2 regions of the Cytobacillus spartinae genome follow, and region 2 is predicted to be linked to the other one. Evidence: a T-box and tRNA genes for the amino acid it is inferred to sense, from the RefSeq annotation. Region 2 holds a T-box; the other holds one or more tRNA genes.
The links. The T-box of region 2 lies ahead of trpS (tryptophan--tRNA ligase). A T-box ahead of a tRNA ligase gene usually reads a tRNA of that ligase, here a tRNA-Trp.

Region 1 (7,580 bases), 230 kb from region 2:
TCCAAATTGATTTAAGTAATCTGTATGAGGGATAACTGCTAAAGTTAGCGCGGATCCAACAACACCTGCTGCTAATGTTGAAATAAAACCCTTTAAAGATCTATTTTTTCTAATTGTTTTTTGTTCTGGTTTGTACGAATGTTCCTCATTCATCTTATTTCCTCCTATTGGGATCGCTTTCTTACTTGTTCTAAGCATACCGAGTAAATATGAACAAACCTTTAACAATTTTTTAAAAGACCTGTAATTTTCTAAAAAAAATAAAGCTACAAGACTTTAATAATCTTGTAGCTTTTTAGGAATTATTTATTTTTGAAAGGAAGTCGAATCGTAAATTTTGTTCCTTTATTCTTTTCACTACTGACCTCAATTGAACCTTTATGAAGCTGAACCAATTGTTTTACAATAGAAAGTCCTAAGCCGAACTCACCAAACGGATTGCTAGTTCTGGATAAATCAGCTTTATAAAACCGATGCCAAATCTTTTCTATTTCAGCTTGATCAATCCCAATTCCATTGTCCTCAATTTCTATCACAGTTTCACCATTCGAAGCTAGACCTCTTAACCAAATATCTCCGTTACTTGTAAATTGGATACTGTTCTTTGTAATATTAATCAATATTTGAATGAGTCTATCATAATCAGCATGTACGATTACGTCTTCTTCAACTAGGACATGAATTTCATTTTGCTTTTCCTTCGCTTGTAAGGTCAATTGATCTTTAATCACTTCAAATACTTCAATTAGTTCTATATCATAGGGAAAAAGCTTAATTTGATTTGATCTGATTTTATCGTAATCAAGATTTTCATTTACTAGCCTAATTAAACGTTTTGTTTCCTGACTGACTAAGTTAATCCCTTTTTCTTTTTCCTCTTCAGCAATCATGTCATTTTTGATTCCTTCAATCACACCACTAATCGTTGTCAGAGGCGTTCTTAGCTCATGGGAGACATCCGACATAAAGTTCCTTCTACGATTTTCAAGGCTTTCAATCTCTTCCATAGAAACCCTCAGTTTATTTACCATCTTGTTAAAATCCTGAGCTAATTCGCCTATTTCATCAAAATTTGAGTCAGAAATATTCACATTATAGTTACCTGCAGAGATATTTGACGTTGCTTCTTGAATTCGTTTAATTCGATTTACATGAATTCGTGAGAATAGCCAACTAAGAAGTAAGGATATCGTTAAAGAGATTAAAACCGTATAAAACAAGTATTGATTGATCTGGCCAATCATTTCTCTAGAACCACTAATCGGAGAAGTAAGCAATATCCCTCCTGATAACCTATTGTTAACTAAGTAAGGTAATGCTACCAACGTCACTTCTTGATTTAATCGTTTAATTTTGTTCCGTACAACAACAGCCTCACCGTTAGAAATCTGATTTAAGACTTCATCAGCCAGTTTAATATCGGGTCCCAACCGATCAACAGGATAGAGAATATTACCTGAGCGATCAAATATACTGAAGTTTATCTTTCTTCCTTTAAGTACAGTGCTATATTGATTGATGACTCTTTCTTGCTGACCTTGGTTTCGAACTAGATCATCTAATATATGCTCTCCATAGACTACTAACTCGTCCACTTTATTTTGATACACTAGTCTCTCAACATAGTGAGCAAACAACAAACTAAGTACCAAGAAAGCAACCAGGATGACACTAAAATGACTGATCAATTGCTGATACAAATATTTAATCTTCATTTCATTCTACCGTTTCATCAAACTTATAACCAATCCCCCATATAGTATGGAAAAAAGGTTGAGTCTCTGTTCCAATCTTTTTTCGGAGCCTTTTAATATGAACATCTACCGTCCGTTCATCTCCATAAAATTGATAGCCCCAAACTCGTTCTAATAATTGCTCTCTTGTAAACACCTGCTTTGGATGCTGTACAAAAAAATAAAGCAATTCGAATTCTTTAGGGGTTAGATTATCGACTAACTGTCCATTTAATAATACTTCCCTCGTATCCTTATTAATTGCCAAATGCTTTGTGTGTAATTGTCCTCTTTCTCCCCGATTATCACTCATACCACTATTTGCCCGACGTGTTACGGCCTTAATTCTTGCCATCAGAGCTAGCGGACTAAATGGTTTTGTTACATAATCATCCGCACCCATTTCAAGTCCGAGAACCTGGTCAGATTCACTGTCCTTAGCAGTTAGCATAATAATAGGTACAGCACTTCCTTCCTCTCTAATTTTTCGACATAAGGTTACCCCGTCCATACCTGGAAGCATCCAATCTACAATCAACAAGTCCCAAGTATCTTTTCTATATCGTTCATAACCTTCAAGTCCATTATGCACAAATTCACCATGGATACCTTCTTTTGAGAAAAACATTTCAATCATGGAACAAACACTTTCATTATCCTCTATTACTAAAATTTTCATAATTTCCTCCATTTAAATATCCAATCTATTATATAAATTCACCTATCAACCAACACAGTTCTAGGGTATACATACTTTCTTTTTATCAAAAAATAATTAAAATGCAAACTAATATCATTTGTAATCTAAAGATTTCCTTATTTATTAATAAATTTGAAATAGTTTGTTCATAATTGCCTTCATTATAGCGTTCCATGGGTGCAACTTTTTTGTACTATAAATTCACCCTCAGTAGATCTTAGAATTAGAATTTATTTATTAAAGGACCCCCATAACCAAAAAATGAGAAACGAATAATGTATTAACAACTGAAAAACTAAGGTTTAAAGTTTCGCTTTTCTTAGAAAAGGGAATATAATAGGACGAATAGGAGGAAAACTTATGAGATTAATAAGAACGGACATAGATGAATTATTAGAAGCGACAAATGAACTGGTGGAAGAGGATTTTAAGATGTCTACAATCGAGATTGATCATTTATTAGAAATGACTCAAGATTGGTAAATAAAAAAGGCTACCCAAACATTATGAGTAACCTTTTAACTATTTATACTAATTGTTGATTGCTTTCTTTTAATTGAATTTGTACGTTTTCTGGCTCCTCAGATAATAGTAAATGGAAAGTTCCTTTAGAAATACTAACTGTTACTAGGAAATCAGCGTTAACTCCTTTGGTGCTAACTTCATTCACAACTGACTGTGGCTTCATATTTAGTTCAATGCCTTTATTAGACATATTCACTAAGAATATCCCATTATGCAAATTTAAAAATTCACTTACGGAAGCCTGTGCAAGCTCATCTACAACTGCAAGATCTTCTTCTGCATATTTTGAAGCGATATAAAGGAACACGTCCTCATTTGCCGCTACTCCTGTATAAAGCGGCGAGTCTCCAGTAATTTCTTGATACACATACCAATCTGATAGGTGACCATCATTCATTCCTGAAAATTCCAAATAGACTTGATCATCAACAAATCTTATTAGATTCTTAGCGAAAAGTGATAAGTATTCTTTATAGAAGTCTTTACTAGTCGAAGCTTTTCCATCAAGCAGCGTTTCAACCAGTGCATCAATATCTCCACTCTTAATAGCCTCAAACTTATCATCCGTAAGACTGTAATCCTTTTTATAATCATTTAAAGCTTTTGAAAAAGCATCAATGGTCATATATTCACGATCTACCAAGGCTTGAGCCAACAGCAAGTGATTCTGTTTTTGAGAAGATAACATGTCGTCTACTTGATCATTTGTTAGATAGCCTAGTTCAACTGCAATCTCTCCAAATCGCTTATCCACCTGTTTTTGTTTTTCATGTACTTCGTCTACTTGAACTGCTGTCATATATCCTTCATCGACTGCTATTACTCCAAATTTAACGTGTACCGATTGTTGAAACTCTAATGCATCCGTTAACTGCTCCTTCGTAATTAGCCCACGGTTTAAAAGATAGTGACCGAAGTATTGACTAAACATTGATCCTTCCCTCCTTATCCTCCACTAGAACCTTCTCAATTAAGTATGTAATGGCCTCAAGAGAAATAGGTTTTTGGATAAAGTCATAAGCACCCTTTTCTAATGCTTTTTTTAAATGATCCTTTGTACCAGCAGAAGAAGCCATTACCACTTTTATGTCACGATTGAATTCTTTAATCTCGCCTAAAGCTTCAATCCCATCCTTATCCGGCATAACTATATCCATAAATACCAGATCAGGATTATGTGTCTTTGCCATCTCGACAGCAACTACACCATTCTCAGCTTCTAAAATATCGTTACATTTACACTTTTCCAGTATGCTTCTAAATTTTTTGCGTATTAAGACTGAGTCATCACAAATTAACACTTTTAAATTGTTTTCCACATCTGTCATCTCCTTAGTCAAAGCTACTTAGTAATTTCTACATGAATATTAAAGAATCCTTTACCTCTCATTGAAAAGATAATACTTTTTGACTATTTTTTGAACAATCAGGAGGTAATTCATCCTAGAACTATAACAAAAAACGTCAGTCTAATTTGATAGACTGACGTAGGAGTTTAGGATTCATTTCTTAACTTCTTACGGTAATTGTATTGGATCCATTTGTACCTAACAAAGCAGCCAACGCAAAAACCAAGGATTGCGATCAATGCTGCTAATGCAACCATCGCTGTAAAAATAAATCCTACAACCTGAAAACCGGATAGATAACTAATGAAACCTAAAGATAACAACATTACGGAGATGTATTGATTAAATCTTTGTTGTGCGAAATCTTCTTGAGGATAAGATGATGCAGGCTTCTTAAAAAAACGTTTAGCTATATTCATTAGCGGATTTTTATTAAAAATTAAACTGGATAATCCCGTAACTAAAGGTAGTAGCAAGATATAATGATTTTCTACTATCCATGTTGATAATACACTTATAACAATAAACCATTGATTTGTAGTCACTAGCGGTTTTGGGATTGAAGAAGTTCTTTGTTGCAATTAAAGCCCACCTTACTTATACGAATGTACCAAACCTTTATGCTTTTAATATGTACAGAAAATGATTTGTTATATTTGTATAAGATTAATTAAGAGATGGAAAAATGATAAGAGTATGAATATAAGGAGACCGCTAAATTGAGGATAATAGGAATATGTAGAAAATGTAATGGAGACGGCTTTGTAAGAAAAAATATCTTCTTTAAAAAAGAATGCCCAGTTTGTTCCGGTTCAGGAAAATTCGCACGTTCTTTACAAGAATATAAGGGATTATAAAAGGCCATGTCAAGTTTGAGACATAGCCTTTTTTGGCATAAAAAAAAGCCGGTTGGCCGGATATATGTATGTTTTGGCTCCGCAGGTAGGATTCGAACCTACGACCGCTCGGTTAACAGCCGAGTGCTCTACCACTGAGCTACTGCGGAATAATATAATAATATTATATACAATTTAATGAATATCATTTAATTATTTTTATATGGTGGGCCTAAATGGACTCGAACCATCGACCTCACGCTTATCAGGCGTGCGCTCTAACCAGCTGAGCTATAGGCCCATATATAATAAAATGGAGCGGGTGATGGGAATCGAACCCACGACATCAGCTTGGAAGGCTGAGGTTTTACCATTAAACTACACCCGCAGGTATAAAACTTTATTGGAGGCGGCACCCGGATTTGAACCGGGGATAAAGGTGTTGCAGACCTGTGCCTTACCACTTGGCTATGCCGCCTTTATTGGCTGGGCTAGCTGGATTCGAACCAACGCATGTCGCAGTCAAAGTGCGATGCCTTACCGCTTGGCTATAGCCCATTTATGGGGCGACTGATGGGAATCGAACCCACGAATGTCGGAACCACAATCCGATGCGTTAACCACTTCGCCACAATCGCCATAACAGTCACTTGGCAGGGGTAGTAGGAATCGAACCCACACCAAAGGTTTTGGAGACCTTCGTTCTACCTTTAAACTATACCCCTACATTAACTTATATACAATTAAAAAGCTATTTACCCAATAATACTAAATGGTGGAGGGGGACGGATTCGAACCGCCGAACCCTAAGGAGCGGATTTACAGTCCGCCGCGTTTAGCCACTTCGCTACCCCTCCAAATAAAAAGGTGGCTCAGGACGGAATCGAACCGCCGACACAAGGATTTTCAGTCCTTTGCTCTACCAACTGAGCTACTGAGCCATATATTATAATTCTTTCATATTTAAATCTAACGTCGTCCTTCGTCCCGATTTAACAATCGGTACGCTGGATGTGAAACCAGAGTAGCATACTCATCGTGCTCTACCAACTGAGCTACTGAGCCGTATATTATAATTAATGGCGGTCCCGACGGGAATCGAACCCGCGATCTCCTGCGTGACAGGCAGGCATGTTAACCGCTACACCACGGGACCAACATTTTTAATAAATTGGTTGCGGGGACAGGATTTGAACCTGCGACCTTCGGGTTATGAGCCCGACGAGCTACCAGACTGCTCCACCCCGCGATAATAGAATATATATAGTTATCCAACATGCTTTTTGTAAGCATAAGTTTCTACGGAATGACCGCCCCGATTTCAGTAAGTACATTCAAGAATTAACTCAATCGGTGCGCTGAAGTTTAATCGAAGAAGTAATATCGATCGTGCTCCACCCCGCGATAATAGTAAGGAATAGATAAAAATGGAGGAGGTAGAGGGATTCGAACCCCCGCGCGGTTTGACCCGCCTGTCGGTTTTCAAGACCGATCCCTTCAGCCAGACTTGGGTATACCTCCAAAGGATGTTTAATTATTAAGTAGCGGCGGAGGGAGTCGAACCCACGACCTCACGGGTATGAACCGTACGCTCTAGCCAGCTGAGCTACACCGCCAAAATATTAGTAGTATTTCTATCTTATGGAATAAAAATGGTGGAGCCTAGCGGGATCGAACCGCTGACCTCCTGCGTGCAAGGCAGGCGCTCTCCCAGCTGAGCTAAGGCCCCAATGTTATAAGAATGGTCGGGAAGACAGGATTCGAACCTGCGACCCCTTGGTCCCAAACCAAGTGCTCTACCAAGCTGAGCTACTCCCCGCAAAATATATGGCGCGCCCGAAAGGAGTCGAACCCATAACCTTCTGATCCGTAGTCAGACGCTCTATCCAATTGAGCTACGGGCGCATATTATTAGTTTAAAAGTGGTGCCGAGGACCGGAATCGAACCGGTACGGTAGTCACCTACCGCAGGATTTTAAGTCCTGTGCGTCTGCCAGTTCCGCCACCCCGGCACATCTATTAAAACTTGGAGCGGAAGACGGGATTCGAACCCGCGACCCCAACCTTGGCAAGGTTGTATTCTACCACTGAACTACTTCCGCATATATGGTGCGGGTGAAGGGAGTCGAACCCCCACGCCTTGCGGCGCTAGATCCTAAGTCTAGTGCGTCTGCCAATTCCGCCACACCCGCATATAATAATATAAATGGTGAGCCATGAAGGATTCGAACCTTCGACCCTCTGATTAAAAGTCAGATGCTCTACCGACTGAGCTAATGGCTCAAAAATGGTGCCGGCGATAGGAGTCGAACCCACGACCTACTGATTACAAGTCAGTTGCTCTACCAACTGAGCTACACCGGCATTTTTTGAAAGGTTGTACATTTCACAAAAATGGTGGAGGATGACGGGATCGAACCGCCGACCCCCTGCTTGT
Region 2 (7,580 bases):
TGCAATGTCTTACAGCTACATCGGATTTGACTGGGGTCACTATGATACTGAAAAAGGTGTAAACGTATCTGACAACCCTAAATTCCAAAACAAAAACCTTCGTCATGCTATGGCATACGCAATCGACCGTCAATCTTTCATTGATGGATTTGCAAACGGCTTAGGTAAACCATTAAATACACCATTCCCATCAGTTTCATGGGCAAAAATTGACGATTCTGAAATTAACACATATGAGTACAATGCTGATAAAGCAAAAGAATTACTTGACGAAGCAGGTTATGTAGATGTAGATGGCGACGGCTTCCGTGAAGATCCAGAAGGAAAACCATTCACAATCAACTTTGATGCAATGAGTGGAGCTGAAACTTCTGAAGCACGTGCTCAATTCATCCTTCAATCTTGGCAAGAAGTTGGCTTAAACGCTAAGTTAAACGGTGGTTCATTAAAAGACTTTAACTTATTCTATGACACAATCGAAGCTGATGATCCATCAGTTGAAACATTCATGGGTGCTTGGGGACTTGCAGCTGACCCAGATCCAGCAGGTATCTGGTTATCTACTGATAAGTGGAACATGTGGAGATGGTACAGCGAAAAGTCTGACGAGTTAATCAAGAAGGGTGTTACTTTCCCTGAAGATGCTAGTCAAGACGTAGTAGAACACCGTCAAGCAATCTATAACGAGTGGCAAAAACTTGTTAACGAAGAGTTACCAATCATCTTCTTCGAACAACGTGTTGATCCTTGGGCAATTAACAAGCGCGTTGGTGGCGTAGTAGTAACTCCATTCGGAACTGACGAGTTCTACAACTGGCACATCGTAGAGTAATACAGAAATTTGTTTTGATAAGGGGAATGGAGAATGCTACAATACACTATTCGACGAATATTAGGCATGATTCCAATAATTTTCCTTATCTCAGTAGTGGTATTCACCCTGGCGAAATTAATGCCAGGGGATGCCCTATCTGGGAAGATTGACCCTCTAAACTCTGATCCAGAATACATTGAAGAAATGCGTGAGAAAATGGGGCTAAATGACCCTATTCACATTCAATATATTCGTTGGATGAGCGGAGTGGTACAAGGAGATTTTGGAGATTCATTTGTTCATAAGCAACCAGTAATGGAGTTAGTCGGAGATCGTTTACCAAATACCATCATTTTAGGTATTTCAGCATTATTAATTACTTACTTTTTAGCATTTTTAATGGGATCTTTCTCAGGAAGGTTTGCATATAGTCCAGGAGACTATTTAATAGCCGGAATGAACTATTTAGCATTAGCAATACCAAGTTTTGTTGCTGCACTAGTAGCCATTTATGTATTTGCAATCGAGTTAAGATGGGTTCCTGCTACGGGAAGTATTGGTAGTGGTATTGAACCTGGAACAATAGACTATGTTTTGAGTAAAGCGAAACATACAATTTTACCAGCACTAGTATTAGGTGCTATGGCGACTGCTGGTTATACTCAGTTTTTACGTAATGATATGATCGAAAGCTCTCGTAAAGATTATGTTCGTACTGCAAGAGCTAAAGGTACGAAAGAATCAGCGATTTATAATAAGCACATTTTAAGAAACTCTGTTATTCCAATTATTACACTGTTAGGTTTCGATATTGCGGGAATTTTCGGAGGAGCAATTATTACAGAAACAATCTTTACTTATCCTGGAATCGGATATCTTTTCGTTGAATCTGTAAACTCTCGAGATTATTCAGTTATGATGGCAATTGCGATGATGTTAACGATCTTAACATTAATCGGAAACTTAGTAGCAGATTTACTATACGGTCTAGTAGACCCACGAATTCGTTTAAGTTAGGTAGGTGAGAGTTATGGAACCATCAGTATCACAGCAAAGTTCGACGGCTATTATGGAGCCTGTAAAGCCTCCTAAAAGCCAATCACCTTGGGCTCTCGCCCGCCGAAAGTTTTTGAAAAATAAAATTGCAATGGCTAGTCTTATATTTCTTATTACAGTAACCGTTATGTCACTCTTAGCTGAGCCATTAACCGTTCCGGTAGAAGAAACAAATAAAATTAACTTTACTCAAATGAGTAAGGAACCATCTGCAGAGCACCCTTTCGGAACAGATAAGTCAGGAAGAGACGTGTTTGCGAGAACTCTACATGGTGGTCAAACATCATTATTACTAGCATTTTCGATTACGATTACCGTTATTACAATAGGAACAATTGTAGGTGCAACAGCTGGATTCTTTGGAGGCTGGGTTGATAACGCATTAATGAGATTCACTGATTTTATGATGAACTTCCCATTCTTACTATTCGTTATCGTTTTAAAGTCTATATTCTTAGAATCTAGTACAGGAACATTGATTTTCGTAATAAGTGTACTCAGCTGGACCGGTGCTGCTCGTCTAGTACGAAGCAAAGTAATGGCCGAAAAAGAGAATGAATACATTATGAGTGCAATCTCAATTGGATGTTCACCAGCTAAAACGATTTTTAAACACTTGTTACCAAACGTAATGTCAACCATCATTGTACAAGCTACTCTAATTCTTGCAAGTATGATCGTAGCAGAGACGGGATTAAGTTTCTTAGGATTCGGAGTTCCAATGAACATTCCAACATGGGGTAACATGCTACAAGAAGCAAGAAGTCCAGATGTATTAACAAACAAATGGTGGATTTGGATCCCACCAGCTGCAGTATTAACATTTACAATCCTTTCAATTAACTTTATTGGTGAAGGTCTAAAAGATGCCTTTAACCCTAAATCGAACAGATAAAAATCTACCATCCTGATATGGTAGATTTTTTTTTTCTCTCTTTTTTCTTAATAAATTTGCATCCTCTAACACCCATATTGATTCATATCTTGTCCCATTTTTCATATATATGTATAAATGGACAAGTCCAGAGGTGATGTGGATGTATGGAAAAGATAAGACAACCTTTGTTTTTAAGGATTGCGGACATGCTTTTTAGAATATTTGTTCTACTAACAGGGTTTGGCTTAGCTGTTTCAGGCGGTGTTAGTACCATTGCTTATTTGAATTTGTTAACTACTGGACACAACATGGTTGAGTACTTTAATTATATATCTACACGAATTGAATGTTATCTTCTGCTGATTGGTATTATTCTAATTTGGTTAAGTATCTACTTCCCGGGGAATAGAAATGTATAGGTTAAAAAATGGCTAAAGGTTGTATTTTAGGAATAAATTAACGTATGTCTGCCCATACTGAGTGACAAATAGTTTCTGAAGTGAGGGGTTAATACATGTTGTATCTTCATGATGTTTGGGTGAATTGGTTCGAAGGTGAAGAGAACGGATACAATGTATGTCATTTCCATGAATGGAGAAAAGATGATGGAGTTGAACTACTAGATCAAGTTCCTTTATTAAAATTAGACACAGTTCTTTTTAACTACATAGAGAATGACTTATCGGAGCTACCTCAGCAGCTACTGGATGATATTTATCAAAAGGCATATTTAAGAAAAAATCATGAACGAATCCAATTAGATTATTGTTTTGTTGCAACGGATGGGACCGGAATTCTAGTTGTGGATACGATAGGATATAACATACCAATCAGAAAAAGTAGGTTAATACCAAGACAAGAACAGTTAGTGTATGAAATGATTGAGAATCATGAACCTATCCAATACAACTTTAATGACCAATCTTCATTAAAGGAGTTTCATATTCTTTCACCCGAGCCACAGCTGATGAATGGGTTAACAAGAAAAGAAAGACAACTAAAGCAATTATTATTTATGGCACTTGATCAACTTCACTCTTCAAAGAATGTCGCTGAAGTAAGGTATTGGTACACAGAGTGGAGCCCAGAGAGGTACATGGATATACAAAATTTAAATTTTGAAAGTGCTTGGAATCAACTTTTCGAACAAACGAAATATGGATGGACAAGCAAGCATGAGCATTTTTGCGAAAATTTAATTAAAGGACAACCCTTTTTTGAGAAACTTTGGGAAATGGAGCATGGTCCAAAAGTGAATTAGTTATATTGAAACGGAAGTTTACTGAAAAATATACTTTAAAAAGGAGCTGAAATCTCAGCTCCTTTTGCTTATTTCTTCTTTTTTCTGCCAAGACCCATAGCGTTTTCCATTTTCTTAAGCATTTTACTAGCGACTCTATCAGCTTTTTCAGCTCCTCGGTCTAGTATTTCATCTAACTCGGAGGAATTCATTAGTTCATGATATTTTGTTTGGATTGGTTCCAGTGTGTCGATCACTACTTGAGCTAAATCTGCTTTAAAATCTCCATACCCTTTTCCAATATAATCTTTTTCAATATCAGCAATACTTCTATTTGAAAGGATTGAGTAAATAGATAGAAGGTTTGATACTCCAGGCTTATTTTCCTTATCATATTTTACGATTCCTTCTGAATCGGTAACAGCACTCTTAATTTTTTTCTCAATTTGTTTTGGTTCATCTAAAAGGGATATAAATGCTTTGTTATTTGGATCTGATTTGCTCATTTTCTTTAGTGGATCTTGTAATGACATAACACGTGCTCCAACTTCAGCAATTCGAACCTCTGGAATAGTAAAAATGTCATTATATTTTTTGTTAAATCGTTCGGCTAAATCGCGAGTTAATTCTAAATGTTGCTTTTGATCCTCTCCAACTGGAACCAAATTTGTGCTATATAGCAGAATATCTGCAGCCATCAGTGGTGGATACGTTAAAAGTCCAGCAGAAACCCCATCTTTACCAGCAGATTTATCTTTAAATTGAGTCATTCTTTCTAGTTCACCGATATAAGCTACACATTGCAGCATCCATCCTGCTTGCGCATGAGCTGGAACTTCAGATTGTATAAATAAAGTAGACTTTTCCGGGTCAATTCCACACGCAATATATAATGCAGCAAGACTTCGGATGTTTTTTCGGAGTTGTTGAGGGTCTTGAGCTATGGTTATCGCATGTTGATCAACGATACAAAAGTTGCAGTTGTACTCATGTTGAAGCTCAACAAATTGCTTCATTGCCCCGATATAATTCCCTAGGGTAATGGTTCCACTTGGCTGGATGCCAGAAAAAATATTTTGCATAGATTTACTTCCTCCTAAAACTATTTTATTATAATTTGAATTTGTTCCTAAGCTAAAGAAAGAGTTGAACCAACATGACGTAGAATAGTTCAGAAAATAATATACGTAAAATGGTCCATGAAAACACAAAAAGACCACTCGTCTCCTAATTGTTAGGGACGAATGGTCCGTGTTGCCACCCTATTTACTCCGCGAAAGAGTCACTTTGCTCCACAATATGTGATATCATGGAATCTTTAACGCAGATTTACGTCTACTACTACTATTGTTATTTGGAAATAACAAGTTCACAGAGAAGCTCAAAAGTCCATTCCATTTATTTGGATGTTTGTTTACACCAACCACAAACTCTCTTTGAATCCACAGGATAAATGTACTACTCTTTCTCATTGCTAAAATTATTTACTTATTTTGCATTATAAAAAAAAACGCGATAATTATCAAGGGTTTGGTTAAATATAATAGATGCTTAAAGCAATTAGCATAAGAAAAGTATTCAAAATTCCATTCATTAAAATAGGGGAGTAGTTAAAGCTGATTACTTGAGACAGTGGTCTCATCTCTTCAACCATTTCTTTAGTCACATCTTTCCCAGAGAAGATCAATCGAAATGATTTAGTAATTCGATCAAAAAAACCGGTATTAACGGTAAAAATAATTAAAGAAGTAAATAAAAACAAGCATGAAATATAGAATGAGATATTTATGTAATGCAACAAAGTGACACTCTGGTAATTAAAAATTGATATTAAAATAATGGCTAACTGGGAGATCAAAAAGAGAAAAATGGTTGGTCGGTATTGGGATTTTATCATGAAAACTCTCCTAAAAATATTATTGACTTCACAACATTAAAGCGTGAAAAAAGTAAAGTAATTCCAATAATAATAAGAATTTCAGTGCATGGAAATTACTTAGATAGGCGACAAAGCTTGATATAAAGCCATTTATGTATTATACCATATTATTTTATTTATATTATTGTGGTGTTTTATGAATAGTGTAAAATTTTTTTAAAAAAATATGTACAATGATTTAATTATATGTATAATAGGCAATGTAGTAATTTTTCAGAAAATAGATAAAAGGGAGGTCTTCCAGTGAAAAACAAATTTTCATGGCTTTTAGTATTAACACTAGTACTAAGCATGTTCTTAGCGGCATGTTCTGGTGGTGGAGATACTGAAAACGAAGCTGGAGATAACGAAGGTACTACAGATACTGAAGAGTCAGCATACGCTGATGTACAAGAAATTACTGTATTAGAATCAGCAGAGATTCCATCAATGGATTCTGTTATGGCTGAAGATACAGTTGGTTTCTCAATGTTAAACAACACAAACGAAGGTTTATACCGTATGGATCCGGAACAAAATCCTATCCCTGCATTAGCAGACGGTGAGCCTACTGTTAACGAAGATTCAACAGTTTATACTTTCAAAATCAGAGATGCAAAATGGTCTAACGGTGACGCTGTTACTGCACATGACTTCGTATTTGCTTGGCAACGTGCTATTGCACCAGATACTGCATCAGTATACGGTCCTTACATCATGCCTGGTGTAATTAAAAATGCTGAATCTGTATATAAAGGTGAAATGGAGTTAAGCGAACTAGGTGTTAAAGCTCTTAGCGATAACGAACTAGAAGTAACTCTAGAAAAGCCAGTACCATATTTCTTATCTTTAATGGCTTTTGGTACTTTCTATCCTCAAAACCAAAAGTTTGTTGAAGAAAAAGGTGAAGCATTTGCTTCTAACGCAGAAAATTTAATTTTCAACGGACCATACAAAATGACTAAATGGGACGGCGTTGCTGCAACTGAATGGACTTTAGAAAAGAACGAAGATTACTGGGATGCTGAAAATGTAACCCTTACAAAAATTAACTTTAACGTATTAAAAGATCCACAAGCAGCTGCAAACGCTTTCGAAGCGGGAGAAGCTCATGTTACTACAAAACTTTCTATGCCAGCGGTAATCTCTCAATATGAGGGTGACCCACGTTTAGTTAAATGGTTAGAGCCAACTGAATTCTGGTTAAAGTTTAACCAAGAAAACGAAGCTCTTAAAAACAAAAACATCCGTGCTGCACTTGCTCTAGCATTTGATAAAGATGCTATGGTTAACGATGTAATTCAAAATGGTTCATTAGCTGCTAACTATGCTATGCCTGCAGAATTTGTTAAGCACCCTGAAACAGGTGCAGATTTCCGTGAAAAACACGGTGATTTTAACACTTATGATGCTGAAAAAGCTGCTGAATATTGGACAAAAGGTTTAGAAGAACTTGGCAAAACTGAATTAACTTTCACTTATGTTGCTAGTGACTCTGAACTTGCTAAAACAATCGATGCTTTCATTAAAGATCAATTACAAACTACTCTTCCTGGTTTAACGATTGACCTTCAAAGCGTACCTTTCTCTGTACGTTTAGATCGTGAAGATAGTCAAGATTATGATATCCTTCACTCTGGTTGGGGTCCTGACTACCTAGATCCAATGAGTTTCT

Region 1: it has a tRNA-Trp gene. The T-box ahead of trpS (tryptophan--tRNA ligase) is inferred to sense a tRNA for this amino acid. The anticodon was not compared.

What each region holds. Positions count from the first base shown of each region.
Region 1 covers NZ_JBIACK010000002.1:478-8,057, reverse strand. Annotated here, with positions in the region: gene ACFYKX_RS06020 (S1C family serine protease) at 1-153, opposite strand, end outside; gene ACFYKX_RS06015 (sensor histidine kinase) at 303-1,715, opposite strand; gene ACFYKX_RS06010 (winged helix-turn-helix domain-containing protein) at 1,717-2,412, opposite strand; gene ACFYKX_RS06005 (hypothetical protein) at 2,794-2,916, shown strand; gene ACFYKX_RS06000 (hypothetical protein) at 2,960-3,889, opposite strand; gene ACFYKX_RS05995 (response regulator) at 3,882-4,277, opposite strand; gene ACFYKX_RS05990 (DUF4395 domain-containing protein) at 4,454-4,888, opposite strand; tRNA gene ACFYKX_RS05985 (tRNA-Asn) at 5,239-5,313, opposite strand; tRNA gene ACFYKX_RS05980 (tRNA-Ile) at 5,368-5,444, opposite strand; tRNA gene ACFYKX_RS05975 (tRNA-Gly) at 5,458-5,531, opposite strand; tRNA gene ACFYKX_RS05970 (tRNA-Cys) at 5,548-5,621, opposite strand; tRNA gene ACFYKX_RS05965 (tRNA-Gln) at 5,627-5,701, opposite strand; tRNA gene ACFYKX_RS05960 (tRNA-His) at 5,706-5,781, opposite strand; tRNA gene ACFYKX_RS05955 (tRNA-Trp) at 5,795-5,868, opposite strand; tRNA gene ACFYKX_RS05950 (tRNA-Tyr) at 5,917-6,000, opposite strand; tRNA gene ACFYKX_RS05945 (tRNA-Phe) at 6,012-6,084, opposite strand; tRNA gene ACFYKX_RS05940 (tRNA-Asp) at 6,224-6,299, opposite strand; tRNA gene ACFYKX_RS05935 (tRNA-Met) at 6,316-6,392, opposite strand; tRNA gene ACFYKX_RS05930 (tRNA-Ser) at 6,572-6,664, opposite strand; tRNA gene ACFYKX_RS05925 (tRNA-Met) at 6,686-6,759, opposite strand; tRNA gene ACFYKX_RS05920 (tRNA-Ala) at 6,797-6,872, opposite strand; tRNA gene ACFYKX_RS05915 (tRNA-Pro) at 6,886-6,962, opposite strand; tRNA gene ACFYKX_RS05910 (tRNA-Arg) at 6,972-7,048, opposite strand; tRNA gene ACFYKX_RS05905 (tRNA-Leu) at 7,067-7,155, opposite strand; tRNA gene ACFYKX_RS05900 (tRNA-Gly) at 7,171-7,245, opposite strand; tRNA gene ACFYKX_RS05895 (tRNA-Leu) at 7,251-7,335, opposite strand; tRNA gene ACFYKX_RS05890 (tRNA-Lys) at 7,351-7,426, opposite strand; tRNA gene ACFYKX_RS05885 (tRNA-Thr) at 7,432-7,507, opposite strand; tRNA gene ACFYKX_RS05880 (tRNA-Val) at 7,539-7,580, opposite strand, start outside.
Region 2 covers NZ_JBIACK010000002.1:227,095-234,674, forward strand. Annotated here, with positions in the region: gene opp4A (oligopeptide ABC transporter substrate-binding protein) at 1-832, shown strand, start outside; gene opp4B (oligopeptide ABC transporter permease) at 866-1,831, shown strand; gene opp4C (oligopeptide ABC transporter permease) at 1,845-2,765, shown strand; gene ACFYKX_RS07100 (hypothetical protein) at 2,912-3,166, shown strand; gene ACFYKX_RS07105 (YjbA family protein) at 3,262-4,008, shown strand; gene trpS (tryptophan--tRNA ligase) at 4,077-5,069, opposite strand; T-box leader at 5,221-5,468, opposite strand; gene ACFYKX_RS07115 (DUF3899 domain-containing protein) at 5,522-5,884, opposite strand; gene ACFYKX_RS07120 (peptide ABC transporter substrate-binding protein) at 6,170-7,580, shown strand, end outside.